DNA from 3 places in the Micromonospora sp. NPDC048898 genome. Region 1 is predicted to be linked to each of the others. Evidence: riboswitches for the same ligand, from Rfam matches in the RefSeq annotation. Region 1 holds a riboswitch; each other region holds the start of a gene.

Region 1 (11,874 bases):
CGATGCGGAGGAGCTGGTTGTACTTTGCCGTGCGATCGGAGCGCGACAGCGAACCGGTCTTGATCTGGCCGCAGCCGACGCCCACGGCCAGGTCGGCGATTGTGGTGTCCTCGGTCTCGCCGGAACGGTGTGACAGCACCACCCGGTAGCCCGCCTTGTGGGCGGCGTCCACAGTGGCGAGGGTCTCGGTGAGCGTGCCGATCTGGTTGACCTTGACCAGGATCGCGTTGGCGTAACCGCCCTCGATCCCGTCGCGCAACCGGTCGACGTCGGTACAGAAGACGTCGTCGCCGACCAACTGCACCCGCTCCCCCGCCAACGCGGTCAACCGCTTCCAGCCGGCGAAGTCGTCCTCGGCCATCGGGTCCTCGATCGAGCTGATCGGGTATCGGGCGACGAGGTCCACCAGGTAGTCGATGTGCTCCTCGACGGTGCGCTGACGCCCCTCCCCGACGTAGTCGTAGAGGCCGCCCCGGAAGAACTCCGAGCTGGCCGGGTCGAGGCAGATCGTCAGGTCGGTGCCGGGCTCGTACCCGGCGTCCTCAATGGCGCGCAGCACGAAACGCAGCGCCTCGTCGGCGTCGGTGAAGGTCGGCGCGAAGCCGCCCTCGTCACCGACGTTGGTGCTGTGCCCGGCCGCCGCCAGGGACATCCGGAGGGTGTGGAAGACCTCCGAGCCCATCCGGACCGCCTCGGCGAACGTCTGCGCCCCGACCGGGGCGATCATGAACTCCTGGAAGTCGAGCGGGTTGTCGGCGTGTGCGCCGCCGTTGATGATGTTCATCATCGGCACCGGCAGCAGGCGGGCCCCGACACCACCGACATAGCGGTAGAGCGGCTGCCGGTGCGCCGACGCCGCCGCCTTGGCCGCCGCCAGGGACACCGCGAGGATCGCGTTGGCGCCCAGTCGACTCTTGTCCTTCGAACCGTCGAGAGCGATCATCGTCTCGTCGATCAGCGCCTGGTCCTCCGCGTCGAGCCCGAGCACCGCGTCGGCGATCGCACCGTTCACCGCGGCGACCGCCGTCGTGACACCCCTGCCGTGGAAACGCGTGTGGTCCCCGTCGCGCAGCTCGACCGCCTCGTTCGCCCCCGTCGACGCCCCGGACGGCACGGCGGCCCGGCCGGTCGACCCGTCGGTGAGCACCACGTCGGCCTCCACGGTCGGGTTGCCCCGGCTGTCGAGGATCTGCCGACCGCGTACCCGGCTGATTGCCGTCATCACACACTCCCTGCTCACGACGCCTTTTCGCAGCCAGACTGGCAGGAAACGGCGGCCGTGACACCGCGACGATGGACACGTTGACCCGTACCCCAGGGTGCGGGTTTAGGGTCGCGGGATGCAGGTGGGTGAGCTGGCACGACGGACCGGGACCACGGTCCGGGCGCTGCGCTACTACGAGTCGGCCGGGCTGGTCGTGCCCCGGAGGCTGGGCAACGGCTACCGGGAGTACGACCCGATCGCGGTGCGGCTGGTGGCCCAGATCCGCGAGTTGATGGCGCTCGGCCTCACCGTGGAGGAGACCCGCCCGTTCGTCGAGTCGATCGCCGGTGGCGCCGACGAGGCCGACGTGTGCGCGGCGGCGGTGGCCACGTACCGCAGCACCATCACCAACCTTCAGGAGCGGATCGGTCGGTTGACCGCCCAGCGGGAGGCCCTGGACGCGCGACTCGACGCGGCCGCGACCCGGGTCGTGCCCGGCGGTGAGACGGTCGGTGCCGACCCCGCCACGCTGGTCGGGACCAGCCTGCCACCCCTGTCCTTCTACGGCACCGACGGCCGCCCGGTCGATCTCGGCGCGCTCGGTGCCGGGCGCACCGTCGTCTTCGTGTACCCCCTGACCGGGCGGCCGGGTGTCGACCTGCCCAACGGGCTGCTGGAGGTCCACGGCGCCCGGGGCAGCACCGAGCAGGCCGCCTGGTTCCGCGATCACCACGCGGAGCTCCGCGCGGCCGGCGCGGCCCGGGTGTACGGCCTGTCCGCGCAGTCGACCGGGTACCAGCGGGAACTCGCGCACCGGCTGCGGTTGCCCTACCCCCTGATCCCCGACCCGCGGCTGACCCTGGCCGACGCGCTGCGGCTGCCCACCCGCACCGCCGGCGACATGACGCTCTACGAACGGTTGACGCTGATCATCGCCGACGGCGAGGTCGAACACGTCTTCCACCCGATTCCGGACCCGGCGTCGCACCCGCTGCACGTGATGCGGTGGCTCACCAAGCGACGCCAGGCCCCCGGCTCGGTCGCCGCCTAGAAGTCGTCGTCGAAGGCGACGGTGCCGGCCACCCCGACCTGGTACGCCGAGACGCGCCGCTCGAAGAAGTTGGACAGCTCCTGCACGTCCTGCAACTCCATGAAGGCGAACGGGTTGCTCGACCCGTAGTGCGGGGCGAGGCCGAGCTGGGCCAGGCGACGGTCGGCCACGTGCTGGAGGTACTCCCGCATGTCGGTCAACGTCAGACCGGGCACCCCCTGGCCCACCAGGTCCTCGGCGAACTGCACCTCACACTCGACGGCCTCGGTGAGCATCCGCCGGACCTGGTCGGCGAGGTCGTCGTCGAACAGGTCGGGTTCCTCCGCGCGGGCGGTGTCGACGACGTCGAACGCGAACGCCATGTGCATGGACTCGTCGCGGAACACCCAGTTGGTGCCGGAGGCGAGGCCGTGCAGCAGGCCGCGGGAGCGCAGGAAGTAGACGTACGCGAACGCGCCGTAGAAGAACAGCCCCTCGATGCAGGCGGCGAAACAGATCAGGTTGAGCAGGAACGTCCGCCGGTCGTCGCGGGTCCGCAGCTCCCGCAGGTTGTTCAGCGAGTCGATCCAGCGGAAGCAGAACTCGGCCTTACGGCGGATCGAGGGGATGTTCTCGATGGCCGCGAAGGCGGCGAACCGCTCGGTCTCGTCCGGCACGTACGTGTCGAGCAGGTTCAGGTAGAACTGGACGTGCACGGCCTCCTCGAACAACTGCCGGGACAGGTAGAGGCGACCCTCCGGGCTGTTGACGTGCTGGTAGAGGTTGAGCACCAGGTTGTTGGCGACGATCGTGTCACCGGTGGCGAAGAACGCCACCAGCCGGCTGACCAGGTGCCGCTCGGCCGGCGACAGCTTGTCCAGGTCGGCGAGGTCGGCGTGCAGGTCGACCTCCTCCACCGTCCAGGTGTTGCGGATCGCGTCGCGGAACCTGTCGAAGAAGTGCGGGTAGCGCATCGGGCGGAGGGTGAGGTCCATCCCGGGGTCGAGCAGCATGTGCGTGGTCCTCGTGTCGGTGGTGCTCGTGTCGGTGGTGCCGGCGTCGGTGGTGCTCGTGTCGGCGGGGGTCACTGGCAGGCCTCGCACGACTCGGGGTTCTCCAGCGAGCAGGCCAGCGCCTGCGCGTCGGCCGCCACCGGGGCGACGACCGCGACGGTGGCCTGCTGGATCCGCGTGGCGGGGCGCGAGCGCAGGTAGTACGTGGACTTCAGCCCAGCCTTCCAGGCGTACAGGTACATCGACGAGAGCTTGCCGATGGTCGGCGCGGCCAGGAACAGGTTCAGCGACTGGGACTGGTCGACGAACGGGGCGCGGGCGGCGGCCAGGTCGACAAGCGCCCGCTGCGGCAGCTCCCACGCGGTACGGAACAACTCCCGGACGCCGGCCGGCAACTCCGCGATGTCCTGCACCGACCCCTCCGCCCGCTTGATCGCCGAGCGGATCCGGTCGGTCCACAGGCCGCGGGCCTTCAGCTCGCGGACCAGGGCGGTGTTGACCTGGAGGAACTCCCCCGACAGGGTCTCGCGCTTGAACAGGTTGGACACCTGCGGCTCGATGCACTCGTAGCACCCGGCGATCGAGGCGATGGTCGCGGTCGGGGCGACCGCCACCAGCAGCGAGTTACGCAGCCCGTCCGCCGCGACCCGTTCCCGCAGGGCGGCCCAGCGCGCGGTCTGCGTACCCTCGACACCCCACAGGTCGGGTTGGAGCTGGCCCCGCGCGGCCCGGGTCTGCGCGTACGCCGGGTGTGCGCCGAAGCGACGCGCCAGGTCGGCGGAGGTCTCCAGCGCGGTCAGGTACAGCTCCTCGCTGATCCGGGTGGACAACTCCCGCGCGCCCGGGGAGTCGAACGGCAGCCGCAGCGCGAAGAAGACGTCCTGCAGGCCCATCAGCCCCAGCCCGACCGGCCGCCAGCGGGGGTTGCTCGCCGCCGCCTGCTCGGTGGGGTAGTAGTTGATGTCGATGACCCGGTCGAGGAAGGTCACCGCGGTACGAACCGTGGCGCGCAGCCGATCCCAGTCGATGCCGCCGTCGGTGAGGTGCGCGGCGAGGTTCACCGAGCCGAGGTTGCACACGGCGGTCTCGGCGTCACTGGACACCTCGATGATCTCGGTGCACAGGTTGGACAGGTGCACCACGTTGCCGTCCTCGGCGGTCTGGTTGCACAGCCGGTTCGCGGCGTCCTTGAAGGTCATCCACCCGTTGCCGGTCTGGGCGAGGGTCCGCATCATCTTGCCGTACAGCTCCCGTGCCGGGACCTGCCGCACGTGGCGACCCTGCGCCTCGGCCTGCCGGTACGCGGCGTCGAACCGTTCCCCCCACAGGTCGGGCAGTTCGGGCACCTCGTGCGGGTCGAACAGCGACCACATCTCGTCGGCCTCGACCCGGCGCATGAACTCGTCCGGGACCCAGTTGGCCAGGTTCAGGTTGTGGGTGCGGCGGGCGTCCTCGCCGGTGTTGTCCCGCAGTTGCAGGAACTCCTCGACGTCCGGGTGCCACGGCTCCAGGTACACGCAGGCCGCGCCCTTGCGTCGGCCACCCTGGTTGACCGCGGCGACGCTCGCGTCCAGCGTGCGCAGCCACGGCACGATCCCGTTGGACTGCCCGTTGGTGCCGCGGATCAGCGCGCCCCGGGACCGCACCCGGGAGTACGCGATGCCGATGCCGCCGGCGAACTTGGACAGGTTGGCGACCTGGGCGTACCGCTGGTAGATCGAGTCCAACTCGTCACGCGGAGAGTCGACCAGATAGCAGGAGGACATCTGGGTGTGCCGGGTGCCGGAGTTGAACAACGTCGGTGAGCTGGGCAGATAGGCCAGGCTGGACATCAGCCGGTAGAAGCCGACCGCCTCGTCCGGCGTCTGGGACAGCCCGCAGGCCACCCGCAGCAGCCAGTACTGCGGGGTCTCCAGCACCAGCCGGCTGGTGGGGTGGCGCAGCAGGTACCTGTCGTACACCGTGCGGAGGCCGAAGTACTCGAACCTCCGGTCGCCGTCGGTGTCGATGGCGTCGTCGAGCATCGCGGCGTGGGCGGCGACGAACGCGGCGGTGTCGTTCCCGATCAGGCCCTCGGCGTGACCGACCCGGATCGCCGCGCTGAACGAGGTGACGCCCTGCCGGCGCACCTCCTTGTCGACGTAGCCGGCCAGCAGCCGGGCCGCGAGGCGGGAGTACTGCGGTTCCTCACCGATCATCTCGGCTGCGGTCTGGATGGACAGCCGGTCCAGTTCGGCAGTGCTCGCGCCGTCGTACAGGCCGCTGATCGTGCGGGTGGCGACGCGCATCGGGTCGACGTCGGTCAGGTCGTCGGCCCACCGCTCGACCGCCCGGACGATCTTGTTGACGTCCACGGACTCGGTGCTGCCGTTGCGTTTGCGGACCTGCATCGGCGTTCGCCGCAGGACCGCGTCGCCGCTTGCCGGGACTACCTCGGTGACTGTCACCACTCACTCCTCGCGAGTTCGAGACCTGAGGGCCTTCGGACGCGTGGAGACAGACACCAGCGGACGCCACGCCGGGCAGGCGCGGGTCAGGTGGCGTCGGCCGTCCCACGCGGCCTCGGACCGCCGCCCACCCGGGTGCGGGTGCACGGCGCGCTGGCAGGTCTTCGGACTCGCGGGCACGACCGGGTCGCCGGTCTCCTACTGGCCGTCGCTTCCCAGACCGATTGGTGGCCCAGTGCTCATGACGGCTGTCGTTCCCACTCACCGCTGCGGGACAGTCCCGGATTTCCACCGGGTTCCCTCTTGCCTCGACCGCTCGGGATGAACGGCCGAACCAGCTGCGCTCGACACCATATATAGGGACGCTGCGGTTGTCACACCCCACATGTCGGTCCCGGGCGTGTCGACGCCGTGACTGGTGATGGTCGTCACCGGCTCGCACGGACCCAACCGGCGCGCGGCAGCCACGCCCGCGCGGACGCCATCATCGAGCAGGTGCCGCCATACGGAAAGGTGTGATGTATCAAGTCTCCAGACGTAAGGATCCCTATTTATTTCCGACCGTCAATGCCAGGATCTGAAGTGGACATCCAATCTTCCGGGAGCACTGTCCACTCCTCGCGCCAATATCCCAATCCCGCCGGCCGCACCTCAACAGTCCGGGAACGACGACGATTCGTCGCGCCGCAGAGTGTCTACCAGCGCCACGAATGTTGTCACCGCCGCTGCCGAGGCCGCGGGCCGGGTGCGGCGACCGGGGGGACAGCGCGCTGACGCATTCACATCGGGACCGAAACATTGGATGTCTTGGATTCCTGGGTGATCGACGTCGTTGACGTGCTGGATTGGCCCTCCGTATACTCGCAGAGATCATCTGATCTTTAGCCTAGCCGGGCGAGGAGCGCATGCCGCAGATCACTGCCGTCACCATCGAGGACGTCCGCTTCCCCACCTCCCTGACCGCTGACGGCTCCGACGCCATGAACAAGGACGGCGACTACTCGGCGGCCTACGTCGTCCTGCACACCGACGGCGTCGACAGCACGGGCGCGCCACTCGCGGGCCACGGTCTGACCTTCACCATCGGTCGCGGCAACGACATCGTCGTCGCGGCGGCGGTCCATCAGGCACAGCGCCTCGTCGGCGTGGACGTCGCGACGATGGCCGCGGACATGGGCGCGGTCTACCGCCTGCTCACCTCCGACTCCCAACTGCGCTGGCTCGGCCCGGAGAAGGGCGTCGTCCACCTGTCGCTGGCCGCCGTGCTGAACGCGTCGTGGGACCTGGTCGCCCGGGTCGCCGACAAGCCGCTGTGGCGGCTGCTCGTCGACATGTCCCCCGAGCAGCTCGTCGACATCGCGGACCTGCGCTACCTGTCCGACGCGCTGACCCGGGACGAGGCACTGGCCATCCTGCGCGCCAAGGAGAGCACCAAGGCCGCCCGTCTCGCCGAGCTCGACCGGACCGGCTACCCCGCCTACACCACCTCGGCCGGCTGGCTCGGCTACGGCGACGACAAGCTGCGCCGGCTGTGCCAGGAGGCGGTCGACACCGGCTACGGCTACGTCAAGCTCAAGGTGGGCGCCAACCTCGACGACGACATCCGCCGCTGCGGCATCGCCCGGGAGATCCTCGGCCCGGACCGCAATCTGATGATCGACGCCAACCAGGTGTGGGACGTCGGTCAGGCCATCGAGTGGGTCAAGGCCCTGGCGCGGTTCCAGCCACTGTGGATCGAGGAGCCGACCAGCCCCGACGACATCCTGGGCCACGCCGCCGTCCGTCGCGCGGTCGCCCCCATCGGTGTCGCCACCGGCGAGCACTGCCACAACCGGGTGATGTTCAAACAGCTGTTCCAGGCCGGGGCGATCGACTTCTGCCAACTGGACACCGGCAGGTTGGCCAGCATCAACGAGATCGTCGCCGTGTTGCTGCTCGCCGCGAAGTTCGACATCCCGGTGTGCCCCCACGCCGGCGGTGTCGGCCTGTGCGAGATGGTCCAGCACGTGTCGGTGCTCGACTACGTCGCGATCTCGGGTGACCTCACCAACCGGGTCACCGAGTTCGTCGACCACCTGCACGAGCACTTCACCGACCCGTGCGTCATCCGGGACACCGGCACGGGCAGCGGTTACGTCCTGCCCCACCAGCCCGGCTACTCCACCCGGATGCGCCCCGAGTCGGTCGAGCTCTACCGGTTCCCCGACGGCAACTACTGGACGGCGGCAGACCCGACTACCGTGTCATCTCCGGAGCCGTACGTGATCGCGGGTGGGGCGGCCACCCCCGCCGGCCGGTAGGGGGTGTCATGTCGCGCACCGACGAGGTGGTGAACGGCATCAAGCGGATGATCCTCGAAGGGCGCTTCAAACCCGGGGACCGCCTGCCCATCGAGAAGGATCTCGCCGAGTCGCTCGGCGTCTCGCGGGGCTCACTGCGCGAGGGGATGTCGGCCCTGTCGATCCTCGGCATCGTCAACATCCGGCAGGGTGACGGCACCTACGTCACCAACCTCGACGCGCCGCAACTGCTGGCCCCGATGGGCTTCGTGGTGGATTTCCAGGGCCAGGGCGACACGCGGCACATCCACATCGTCCGACGACTGCTGGAGTGCGAGGCCGCCCGCCTGGCGGCGACCAGGATCACCGACGAGGCCCTCGCCCAGGCGGCGGAGCTGCTCGACGAGGCGGCCCGGATCGCCGGACGATCTCCGCAGGAGCACGAACGGATCATGGAGATCGACATCGCGTTCCACCGGATCATCGCGGTGCACGCCGACAATCCGGTGCTCGTCGGCCTGATCGAGGCGTTCGCCGGGCGCACTCTGCGCGGGCGGCTCTGGCGGAGTCTGCACGAGGAGGGCGCGGACCGGCGTACCCACGACGAGCACGTCGCGATCCTCAAGGCCCTCGTCGCACGCGACCCGGAGCGCGCGCGGATCCGCATGGCCAACCACCTGATCGGGGTGGAGGAGTCGCTGCACGGGCAACCCGACGACGCCGACGCCACCATCGAGCCGGCGCGGTTCTGAGCACCCGCCCCGGCGGCCGGCGGCGTGCGCACCCGTCGCCGGGCCGGGGCTGCGGTGCGAGTCACCGATCGACGCGCGCGTCACCGCCAGGGTGCGTTTCGGAGGTGCTGGCCGCCCAGCACCTCCGAAACGCTCCCCCTACTCCCGATCCGCGCCGGTGCTGCCGGTCATCGCCGCGACCAGGTCGTCGGTGGTGACCTCGTCCGCACGAAGCCGGGCGGCCCGACGGCCGAGCCGCAGCACCTCGACCCGGTCGGCGATCTCCAGCACCTGCGGCATGTTGTGACTCACCAGCACCACCGACATGCCGGCATCGCGGGCGCGCCGGACGACGTCGAGCACCCGCCCGGTCTGCACGACACCGAGCGCCGCGGTGGGCTCGTCGAGAATGACCACGCTCGTCGCCCAGATGATGGCGCGGGCCACCGCGACGCACTGGCGCTGCCCACCGGACAGCATCGCGATCGGGGTGGTGACCCGGGGGATCCGCACACCCAACTGGTCCAGGGCCGCGGCGGCGCCCTGCCGCATGGCGCGCTTGTCGAGCAACCCCAGCCGGCCGAGCGGCCCGGAGCGCAGGATCTCCCGACCGAGGTACAGGTTGGCGGCCACGCTGAGGTCGTCGGCGACGGCGAGATCCTGGTAGACGGTCTCCACCCCCGCACGCCGGGCGTCGACAGGCGTGGAGAACTGGACCGTACGACCACCCACCCGGATCTCGCCCTCGTCGGGCGGGTGGACACCGGACAGCGTCTTGATCAGGGTGCTCTTTCCGGCGCCGTTGTCGCCGATCAGCGCCACGACCTCACCCCGATGGACCGTGAAGTCGGCACCCCGCAACGCCTCGACGTGCCCGAACCGCTTGACGATGCCCCGGGCTTCGAGGACCGGCGCTTCGTCGGCGGTCGGCTGCCTGTCGCTGTCGGCGGTGGCCGTCGGGGTCGCGCCCATCACTGCACCGGAGGGTTGGCGCAACTCGGCTCGAGCACCGCCTTGATCTCCGCGGAGTCGATGTTCTCCTTGGTGACGAACGTGACGCCGGTGTCCGCCGACGCCAGCGGCGCCTTGTCCCGCAGGTGCTTGACCATCTTGTCGACGCCGAAGTAGCCCATCTTGAACGGGTTCTGCACGACCAGCGCGGAGATCTGGCCGCTGCGCACCCCGGCGATCTCGTCCGGGGCGGCGTCCCACCCGATGATGACCACCTTGCCGGACTTGCCGGCCGCCTGGATGGCCTGCGCGGCACCGAGCACGCTCGGTTCGTTGGCGGCGAAGACGCCGGCCAGGTTGGGGTTGGCCGTGAGGATGTTCTCGGTGACGCGTCGTGCCTCGTTGACGTCACTGCGGCTGGGCTGCTGGCCGACCAGCTTCAGGTTCGGATACTGGGCGAGGCCAGCCTTGAAACCGTCCACCCGCTCGGTGTTGGTCTGCGACCCGGGCTGGAACTCGACGAGCGCCACCTGGTGGTTGCCGGGGCCGAGCTCGGTGGCGAGCAGCTTCGCCGCCTCGGTGGCCGACGCGCGGTTGTCGGTGGCGAACAGCGGCACGTTCGACGGCTGCGGGCTGGTGCCAGAGTCGATCATCGCGACCGGGATGTTCGCGGCGAGCGCCTTGTCGGTGGCGGGCGCCAGCGCACTGGAGTCGGTGGCCGCGTAGACGATGCCGTCGACCTTCTTGGTGACGAAGTTCTGGATGAGGTTGACCTGGCCCTCGACATCGGTCTCGGCGGTCACCCCGTCCCACTGGACGGTGACGTCCCCCGCGCGCTGCGCGGCGCACTCCGCGCCCGCCTTCACGGTGTTCCAGTAGTCGGCACCGACGGCCTTCGGCACGACGGCGAGCTTCAACGGACCGCTCGCCGCCTTCGTCGCGCCGTCGCCGCCGTCGCGGACCTCGACCCCGCCGCAGGCACTGAGCAGCGCGGTCGCCGCGGCCGCGGCCAGAACGGCCTGTACGCGGAGAACGGGCCGTCGTGCCCGCCGGCTGGTGGTGGTGTGCGCCATGGTGTGTGTCCTTCCTCGTTCGGACTCTCGGAATGGCATGTCAACCCCGTGATTCCAGCCGCCGGCGGCGGTACTGGTCGAAGTAGACGGCGGCCCAGATGATCAGGCCGACGATCACCTGCTGGTAGTGGATGCTGATGTCGAGCAGGACGGCGCCGTTACGCACCAGGGCGATGAGGAAGGCGCCGATGATGGTGCCGACGATCCGGCCCTGACCACCGAACAGGCTGGCACCGCCGATGACCGCGGCGGCGATGACGTCGAGCTCCAGCGAGATCCCGTAGTTCGGCTGGCCGGAGTTGACCCGGGACGCGGCGATCATGCCGCCCAGCCCGACCAGCACACCGGCCAGCACGTACACCCCGGTCAGGTGACGCCCCACCCGGATGCCGGAGCGGCGGGCCGCCTCCAGGTTGGAACCCATCGCGTAGGTGTACTGACCGAAGCGGGTCTGCGAGAGCAGGAAGGCGACCCCGACCGCGACGAGGACGGTGATCAGCACGGCGAACGGGATGCCGAGGATCTCCCCGTTGCCGAGCAGCTGGAAGGAGCGGGGCAGACCGTAGACGCCGACCGCGCCGGTGATGATGAAGACCAGGCCCCGACCCACGGACATCGTGCCCAGCGTCGCGATGAACGGAGGGATCCGGGCGACGGTGACCAGCAGCCCGTTCAGCAGACCGGCCAACGCGCCGACGCCGATCGCGACAGCCGTCGCCGCCCACACCGAGAAGCCGAGGTCGCGGACGACCATCGCTCCCACGACGCCGGCGAGCGCGGCGACCGACCCCACGGACAGGTCGATGCCCTTCGTGATGATGACCATCGTCTGCGCCGTGGCGATGATGGCGATCACCGCGGTCTGCGCCCCGATGTTGAAGAGGTTGTCAGCCGTCAGAAAGTACGGGCTGGCGAAGGTCAACGCGATAAACAGGACGACGAGCGCCGTCGCCGCGGTCAACTCGGAAACGGCGTGGGAGATCCGTTCGCGGAACCAGTCGCTGAGTTCGCCGCGCTGCGTGCCGGCGGATGCCTCGACGGTGCTCATCGTCGGATCTGACCTCCCAAGCGTGGCCCCGGCGCGGCGACGGGGAACCCCCGGCGCGCCAGGAACCTCTCAGCCACCCAGCCTGCCCGGCGGGGAGC
Region 2 (3,410 bases), on a different contig from region 1:
GGAGTGCACGCCCAGTAGGTCCAGCAACGCCAACTGTCGAGGGTTGTTGAAGTCCACCGGCCCGTAGGTCTCCGGCAGCCACAACTGCAGCCCGTGGCTGAGCAATGTGGGAGTCAACTGTTCAAGCTGCTGGCCGTGGAAGGCGCGCTCGTACTCGCCGACGACGATCGCGTCGAAACCGCGTGCCGCGTCCGTCAAGGCGTCGAGCAGCCGTGACGCCTGTGGCCGGTCCGGCCAGGGCACTCGGCGGGAGACGCCCTCGTCGAAAAACTCCACCACGATCCGGCCATGACCGGCGACCAGGTCGCCGGCGTGGTCGCGTTGCCACCGGCACGACGACGCCCGATCCTGGAAGTCGACGGTAGACATCCGTCCGTAGAACGCGAAGCGCAGTCCATCCGCAGCCGGGGTGAACCGTTGTGGCCGTAGCTTCCGCTGCCCGGCGGCCCAGGACGAAAGAGTGCTCCGCCCCCGTTCTGTCATTGTCCTCGTCGCCATAGGACCTCCACGATCGGGAGATGCTTGCGGGGAGGTATGAGTGTTGTTCGTGTAAGCCTGCGGCAGGCGGACAGGGTGTCCGGCTCGTGCGGATGGGCTTAGCCCTCCTACCCTCCCAGGTTGATCGTCGAGTGGTTCCATCCGTTGATGGCCGGGGATCCCGGCATCTGAGCAAGTCATCTACACGGGGCTATGCTTCGGGCGGCGCTGGTTCGCCCGGTCACGAGGTGGTTGGGCGTCGTAAGAGGGAACCCGGTGGGAATCCGGGGCTGCCCCGCAGCGGTGAGTGGGAACGACCGCCATCATCAGCACTGGGCCAGTGGCCTGGGAAGCGACGGCCAGTAGGGGACCGGCGCAGCCGGTCGGGCCCGCGAGTCCGAAGACCTGCCAGTGCTGCGCACACGACCGTGTGCGCTGCCGTCGGCCTCGCGGGTGGGCTGAGCGGGTGACGTGCCGTGTGCGATCTGCGCCGGTGTGTCCTCGTCAGTGTGTGTCCGTGTTCCGGTGGTGTGGTTTCCCGAGGGACGGACTACCGCTGTGCACGACACCGCCACGATCGCCGGCCGAGCGCCGTCGGCGTCGCACCTGACCCTGTCGCAGATCATGGACCAGCACCACACCAACCTGATGGGTACGGTCCACGGGGGCCGCATCCTCAACCTCATCGACTCGGTTGCCGGAGTGGTCGCCGCCCGGCACTCCGACGGGCCGGCGGTCACCGCCGCGATCGACGAGACGGCGTTCCTGCGCGCGGTGCGGGTCGGCGACGTCGTGCACGTCGACGCCCGGATCACCTGGGCCGGCCGCAGCTCGATGGAGGTGGCCGTCAAGGTGACCGCCGACCGGTGGGACCGGGCGGTGCCGCCTACTGACGTGGCCACCGCCCACCTGGTCATGGTCGCCATCGACGACGACGGACAGCCGCGTACGGTTCCGCCGCTGCTGCCGGAGACCGACGGGGACCGGCGTCGCTACCGGGAGGCCGAGATCCGCCGCGAGCATCGGCTGGCCCTGCGGCGGGCGCTGCTCGACGGTGCCGAGGAGGGCTGAATCGTGCTCGGACTCTCCGTTGCGACGCTGGTCGGCTACCTCGCCGCGATCGTCGTCCTCATGGTCACGCCCGGCCCGGACATGAGCCGGAGCAGGGTGGCGGCTCCGCGCGGGCCTTCCTGCGTGGACTAGTGACCAATCTCCTCAATCCCAAGATGATCCTGTTCAGCGTGGCGTTCCTGCCTCAGTTCGTCGACCCGGCACGGGGCAATGCCACCGCCCAACTGGTGCTTCTCGGTGCGGTCTTCGTCGTGGTGCAACTCGCCGTCGACATCGCCCTGGGCGCTGGTGCCGGGCGACTCGGCGCTCGCATGACTGACGGTCGCTTCTCGCTGCGCCTCAACAGGATCTGCGCGGCGGCGTTCGTCGCGCTCGGGGTACGCCTCGCGCTCGGGTCGTAGCGAGGGCCGGTGACCGTCGCCGTGGTCCGGCTCGCGAAGTGGACGTGGCGTGGTCATGCCTGGTAGGCAGGCGGGTGTGCGCATCGTCTCCCTGCTGCCGGCGGCTACGGACATCGTGGCCATGCTCGGCCTGACCGGGCATCTGGTCGGCCGCACGCACGAGTGTGACTGGCCGCCGGGGGACCTGGACGGTGTGCCGGTGGTGACGGGGACGTCTCTGCCCGAGGCGTTGACGAGTCGGGAGATCTCGGCGGCGATCGCCGGCGACCCGCACCGAGGGTCGTCGTTGTACCAGCTCGATGTCACGATGCTGGAGGACGTGAAGCCGGATCTTATTCTGACCCAGGACCTGTGCGACGTGTGCGCGGTCTCCTATGCGCGGGTCAACGACGCGGTGCGGCTGATCGATCTCGATACCAGGGTGGTGTCCCTGGAGGCGAGGACGATCAACGGGATCCTGGACACGGTCGACGCCGTGGCCTTGTTGACCGGCACTGCGGGCAGGGCGGCGCAGATCCGGGCGGACGCCGAGCGTCGACTCGCCGCGCTGCCCGGCCCGTCGTCCGACGCGCCGACGGTGCTGTTCGTCGAGTGGCTTGACCCTCTGATGCCGGGCGGGCACTGGGTGCCCGAGCAGATCGCCTTCGCGGGCGGCCGGTCGTTGCTGCTCGGTCCGGGGGCGCACAGCACCCCACACCTGTGGTTGGTGGTCGCCGATCTGGCCCCGGACGTGGTGGTGTTCGGGCCGTGTGGCTTTACGCCCGAACGGACCATCGGCGAGCTGTCCGTGGCGGCCGGGCAACCCGGTTGGGCCGAACTCCCCGCGGTTCGTCAGGGGCAGGTGTGGGTGGTCGACGGACCCGCCTACTTCAACCGCCCCGGTCCCAGGGTCGTCGACGGCGCGGAGATCCTCGCCGCCATTCTCGCAGGCCGCCCGGATTCCCGCGCTCGGCGGGTTTCCGTCGACGCGGGTTGACCCGCCTGGCCGACGCGGGCATCGGATGCGCGTTGTCGCACGCCACGGTGGGGCGGCGTGCCGCCGCCCCACCGCGCGCTCAGGTAAGAGTGCTGCGGATCTCGGCGGCGCCGCTGACCAGACGGGTCAGGGCCTGTTCGACCTCCGGGTAGCCGCGGGTCTTCAGGCCGCAGTCGGGGTTGACCCAGAGCCGGTCGGCGGGCACCGCGGCGACGGCGCGGCGCAGCGCGTCGGTGACCTCCGCCTGTTCCGGTACGCGGGGTGAGTGGATGTCGTACACGCCGGGTCCGACACCGCGTTGGTAGCCGGTGGTGCGGAGATCGTCGAGGATTTCCATCTTTGACCGGGACGCTTCGATGCTGGTGACGTCGGCGTCGAGGGCGTCGATCGCGGGCAGGACCTCGCCGAATTCGGAGTAGCACAGGTGGGTGTGGATCTGGGTGGCGTCGGCGACTCCGCTGGTGGCGAGCCGGAACGCCCGGACA
Region 3 (3,701 bases), on a different contig from region 1:
CCCACGGGTCGGAGCCACCCGACCGGAGTCGGGTCGTCTCGGACCATCGGAGCCCGGAAAGGCGCCGTTTCATGGTCAACCGCCCCCTCCGGCACCGCGCACGCATCCTCGTGACCGCCGCGCTCGCCGCCCTCACGCTGACTCTGACGGTCACACCGTCAGCTGCGTCAGCATCACCGCCGACCCTCAACAAAGCCGACGCCGCGGCCGGGTGGCTCGCCCGCCAGGCAGTAGACGGTGAACGCTTCGAAGTCACCTTCGACGGCGTCGCCTACCCCGACCAAGGACTCACCCTCGACGCGGTGTTCGCCTTCGCCGCAGCGAAGGTGGCCGACACGACTGCGGCCAACGCCGTGTCGTGGCTCGCCCAACCCGCCGTACTCACCGGCTACATCGGAGACGGCACCGAGGCGTACGCGGGCGCGACAGCGAAACTCGCCCTCGGCGCCCAGGTCCGGGGTCTCAACCCGGCGGCGTTCGGCGGAGTCGACCTACTCACCCGCCTCAACGGCCTGCTGACACCATCGGGTCGATACTCCGACCGTTCCGCGTTCGGCGACTACAGCAGCGCGTTCACCCAGTCCTTCGCGGTGCTGGCGTTGGACCGCGCCGGGGGCGCACCACCGGCGGCGGTCACGTTCCTGGCCGCGAGCCGGTGCGCCGACGGCGGTTTCCCGCTGCTCTTCGGGCAGGCGACCTGCGTCAGCGATGTCGACGCGACAGCGATGGCCGTGCAGGCTCTGCTCGCGGCGGACCGGCCACTCGTCGCGGCCTCGGCGGCGCAGTGGCTCGTTTCCGTGCAGAACAGCGACGGCTCGTTCTCCACCAACGGCGTGCCCAACGCGAACAGCACCGGACTCGCCGCCCAGGCGCTGTCCGCCGCCGGGCGATCGCTGCCGTGGCTGCGCGCTCGCCAGCACCTGATCAGCCTGCAGGTGAACTGCACGGGGGCATCCGCCAATCGTGGTGCCATCGCGTACACCTCGGGTGGGTTCGACGCGAGCACCGCTGTTCGGGCGACCGCGCAGGCCGTACCCGGCATGGCGGGCACCGGGTACGCGACCCTGTCGGCCGCCGGCGCCCAGCTGACCGCGCCCGTCCTGGCGTGTGCGCCGTGGTGACCGCCCCGCGGGTGACGGCTCGCCGACGGATCGCGCTACTCCTCGCGGCCGTCGTCGCCGGCGCCGGTCTGGTCGCGGTCGATCCGATCCCGCGCGCTGCACACGCAGCAGCGTGTGCGCCGGGGGCGGGCGTCACTGTGGTGGTCGACCTCACTGCCTTCGGCCTCGGTGTGCAGACCGGCTGCCGGCTCGGGGACCCACCGACCGGCCTCGCCGCGTTGCAGGGGGCCGGCTTCGCCGTCACCGGTACGAAACGGTGGGGGCTGGCCTTCGTCTGCCGCATCAACGGCTACCCCCTCCCCGCCGCCGAACCGTGTGTCAACACGCCACCCGCCAGCGCGTACTGGTCGTACTGGCACGCCGTACCCGGCGGCACCTGGTCCTACAGCACCCTCGGGGCCAGCAGCTACAACCCCGCGCAGGGCACTGTCGAAGGATGGCGCTTCGGCTCCGGGCAGGCTCCGTCTATCTCCCCGCCGTAGCGGGCCTCGGCCGGGAGTCCGGGCACCCGGATTCCCGGCCGGTCCGGTGGCGGGCGGACGACAGGGAAACCTGCCTATGACTGCGGCCCTGAGGATCAGCTCGCAGGCCGTACGATGGTCGGCAGTGCTGGTTCGCCGCGCCGTCATGGTGTGGCGTCGTAAGAGGGAACCCGGTGCAAGACCGGGACTGCCCCGCAGCGGTGAGTGGGAACGACCGCCGTCATACGCACTGGACGCGTGAGCGTCTGGGAAGCGACGGCCAGTAGGAGATCGGTTCGCGCCGGTCGCGCCCGCGAGTCCGAAGACCTGCCCGCACCGCGTACGCGTCCGCGTGCGCCGCCGTCGACCTCTCGGGAGGGTCAGGGCGAGGCCCGGTCGTTGGTCCGTGCCCTGCCGTGTCCCTCCAGTGTGGTCGGTGGTCGACCTCGAGGGAAGGACACCTGTTCCGTGACCACACCGTTCGGGCTGAGCACCGTGCTCGGCTATCCCCGCATCGGTCCGCACCGGGAACTCAAGCACGCCGTCGAGTCCTACTGGGCGGGCCGGATCGACGCGAACGCCCTTCAAGAGACTGCCGCCGGCCTCCGTGCCGAGGTGTGGCGCACACTGCGCGACGCCGGTCTGGACGCGATCCCGTCGAACACGTTCTCCTTCTACGACCAGGTACTCGACACCACCGTCCTGGTCGACGCGATCCCCGACCGGTTCCGCCGCCTCGGCCTCGGTGACCTGGACACCTACTTCGCCATGGCTCGTGGCACGGAGCGCGAGCCGGCGCTGGAGCTGACGAAGTGGTTCGACACCAACTACCACTACCTGGTGCCGGAGGTCGGCCCAGACACACCGTTCACCGCTCGGCCCGACAAGGCGGTACGGGAGTACGGCGAGGCGAAGGCGCTCGGCGTCACCACCAGACCGGTGCTGGTCGGCCCGGCGACCTACCTCCTGCTGTCCAAGGCCACCGAGGACGCGCCCGAGGGATTCCGGCCCTTCGACCGGCTCGATGACCTCATCGCTGTCTACGAGAACATCCTCGACACCCTGGCCGGTGCCGGCGTCGAATGGGTTCAACTCGACGAACCCGCGTACGCCGCCGACCGCACCCCGCAGGAGATCGCCGCGCTGCGCGCCGCGTACCGCCGGCTCGGCCTCCTAAAGCACCGCCCACGGTTGTTCGTCGCGTCGTACTTCGGTGACCTCGGCGACGCGTTACCAGCGCTGTTGGGCACCCCGGTCGAGGCGGTCGGCATCGATCTGGTCGCCGGGCCAGGCAACCTGAACCGCCTCGCCGCCGCCGGCCCACTACGCGGGAAGACGATCGTCGCTGGACTGGTCGACGGGCGCAACATCTGGCGAACCGACCTACGCACCGCCACCGCGACCGGCGCCGTACTGACCGCTCTGGCCGACCATGTCGCGGTGTCGACAACCTGTTCGTTGCTGCACGTGCCGGTGGACCTCGCCGCCGAACCCGATCTGGACCAGGACCTGCGTGGGCGGCTCGCGTTCGCCCGGCAGAAGGTCGACGAGGTCGTCGCTCTCGGACGCGCACTGCGCGACGGTGTCGGCGCCCTGCCCCCTGCCCTGCCCGCGACCCCGGCGGCCTGGCGTAACGACGGGGTCCGAGCCCGACTGGACGCGCTGCGACCCGAACACGTACGACGGGGCCCGTACGCCCAACGGGCCGCCACTCAGCAGGCCCGACTGGGTCTCCCACCGCTGCCCACCACCACCATCGGATCCTTCCCGCAAACCGCGGAGCTGCGGCAGGCTCGCGCGGCGCACCGGGCCGGTCGGCTCGACGACACCGGCTACGCCGAGCGGATGCGCGCCGAGGTCGCCCACGTCATCGCTGTGCAGGAACGTCTCGGGTTGGACGTGCTGGTGCACGGCGAACCGGAACGCAACGACATGGTGCAGTACTTCGGCGAACAGCTCGACGGGTTCGCCGCCACTGTCAACGGCTGGGTGCAGTCGTACGGCTCCCGGTGCGTACGCCCCCCGATCATCTACGGCGACGTCACCCGGACCGGCCCGATGACCGTCGACTGGTCCACCTACGCGCAGTCGCTGACGAACCGACCGGTCAAGGGCATGC

The links. A riboswitch is a leader RNA that binds a small molecule or an ion and turns the genes downstream of it on or off. The one in region 1 is predicted to bind cobalamin.
Region 2: linked by a shared signal. The riboswitch ahead of ACGFIQ_RS25580 (acyl-CoA thioesterase) and the one ahead of ACGFIQ_RS08585 (ribonucleoside-diphosphate reductase subunit alpha) in region 1 are both predicted to bind cobalamin.
Region 3: linked by a shared signal. The riboswitch ahead of metE (5-methyltetrahydropteroyltriglutamate--homocysteine S-methyltransferase) and the one ahead of ACGFIQ_RS08585 (ribonucleoside-diphosphate reductase subunit alpha) in region 1 are both predicted to bind cobalamin.

What each region holds. Positions count from the first base shown of each region.
Region 1 covers NZ_JBICUF010000002.1:381,556-393,429, forward strand. The annotation lists gene eno (phosphopyruvate hydratase) at 1-1,222, opposite strand, end outside; gene ACGFIQ_RS08575 (MerR family transcriptional regulator) at 1,341-2,255, shown strand; gene ACGFIQ_RS08580 (ribonucleotide-diphosphate reductase subunit beta) at 2,252-3,247, opposite strand; gene ACGFIQ_RS08585 (ribonucleoside-diphosphate reductase subunit alpha) at 3,319-5,637, opposite strand; cobalamin riboswitch at 5,832-6,048, opposite strand; gene ACGFIQ_RS08590 (enolase C-terminal domain-like protein) at 6,600-7,994, shown strand; gene ACGFIQ_RS08595 (FadR/GntR family transcriptional regulator) at 8,003-8,725, shown strand; gene ACGFIQ_RS08600 (ATP-binding cassette domain-containing protein) at 8,864-9,676, opposite strand; gene ACGFIQ_RS08605 (ABC transporter substrate-binding protein) at 9,676-10,728, opposite strand; gene ACGFIQ_RS08610 (ABC transporter permease) at 10,769-11,776, opposite strand.
Region 2 covers NZ_JBICUF010000011.1:155,909-159,318, forward strand. The annotation lists gene ACGFIQ_RS25575 (recombinase family protein) at 1-498, opposite strand, end outside; cobalamin riboswitch at 690-905, shown strand; gene ACGFIQ_RS25580 (acyl-CoA thioesterase) at 1,102-1,548, shown strand; gene ACGFIQ_RS25585 (hypothetical protein) at 1,552-1,680, shown strand; gene ACGFIQ_RS25590 (LysE family transporter) at 1,704-1,949, shown strand; gene ACGFIQ_RS25595 (ABC transporter substrate-binding protein) at 2,026-2,925, shown strand; gene metE (5-methyltetrahydropteroyltriglutamate--homocysteine S-methyltransferase) at 3,005-3,410, opposite strand, start outside.
Region 3 covers NZ_JBICUF010000011.1:159,527-163,227, reverse strand. The annotation lists gene ACGFIQ_RS25610 (prenyltransferase/squalene oxidase repeat-containing protein) at 72-1,121, shown strand; gene ACGFIQ_RS25605 (hypothetical protein) at 1,115-1,603, shown strand; cobalamin riboswitch at 1,715-1,932, shown strand; gene metE (5-methyltetrahydropteroyltriglutamate--homocysteine S-methyltransferase) at 2,051-3,701, shown strand, end outside.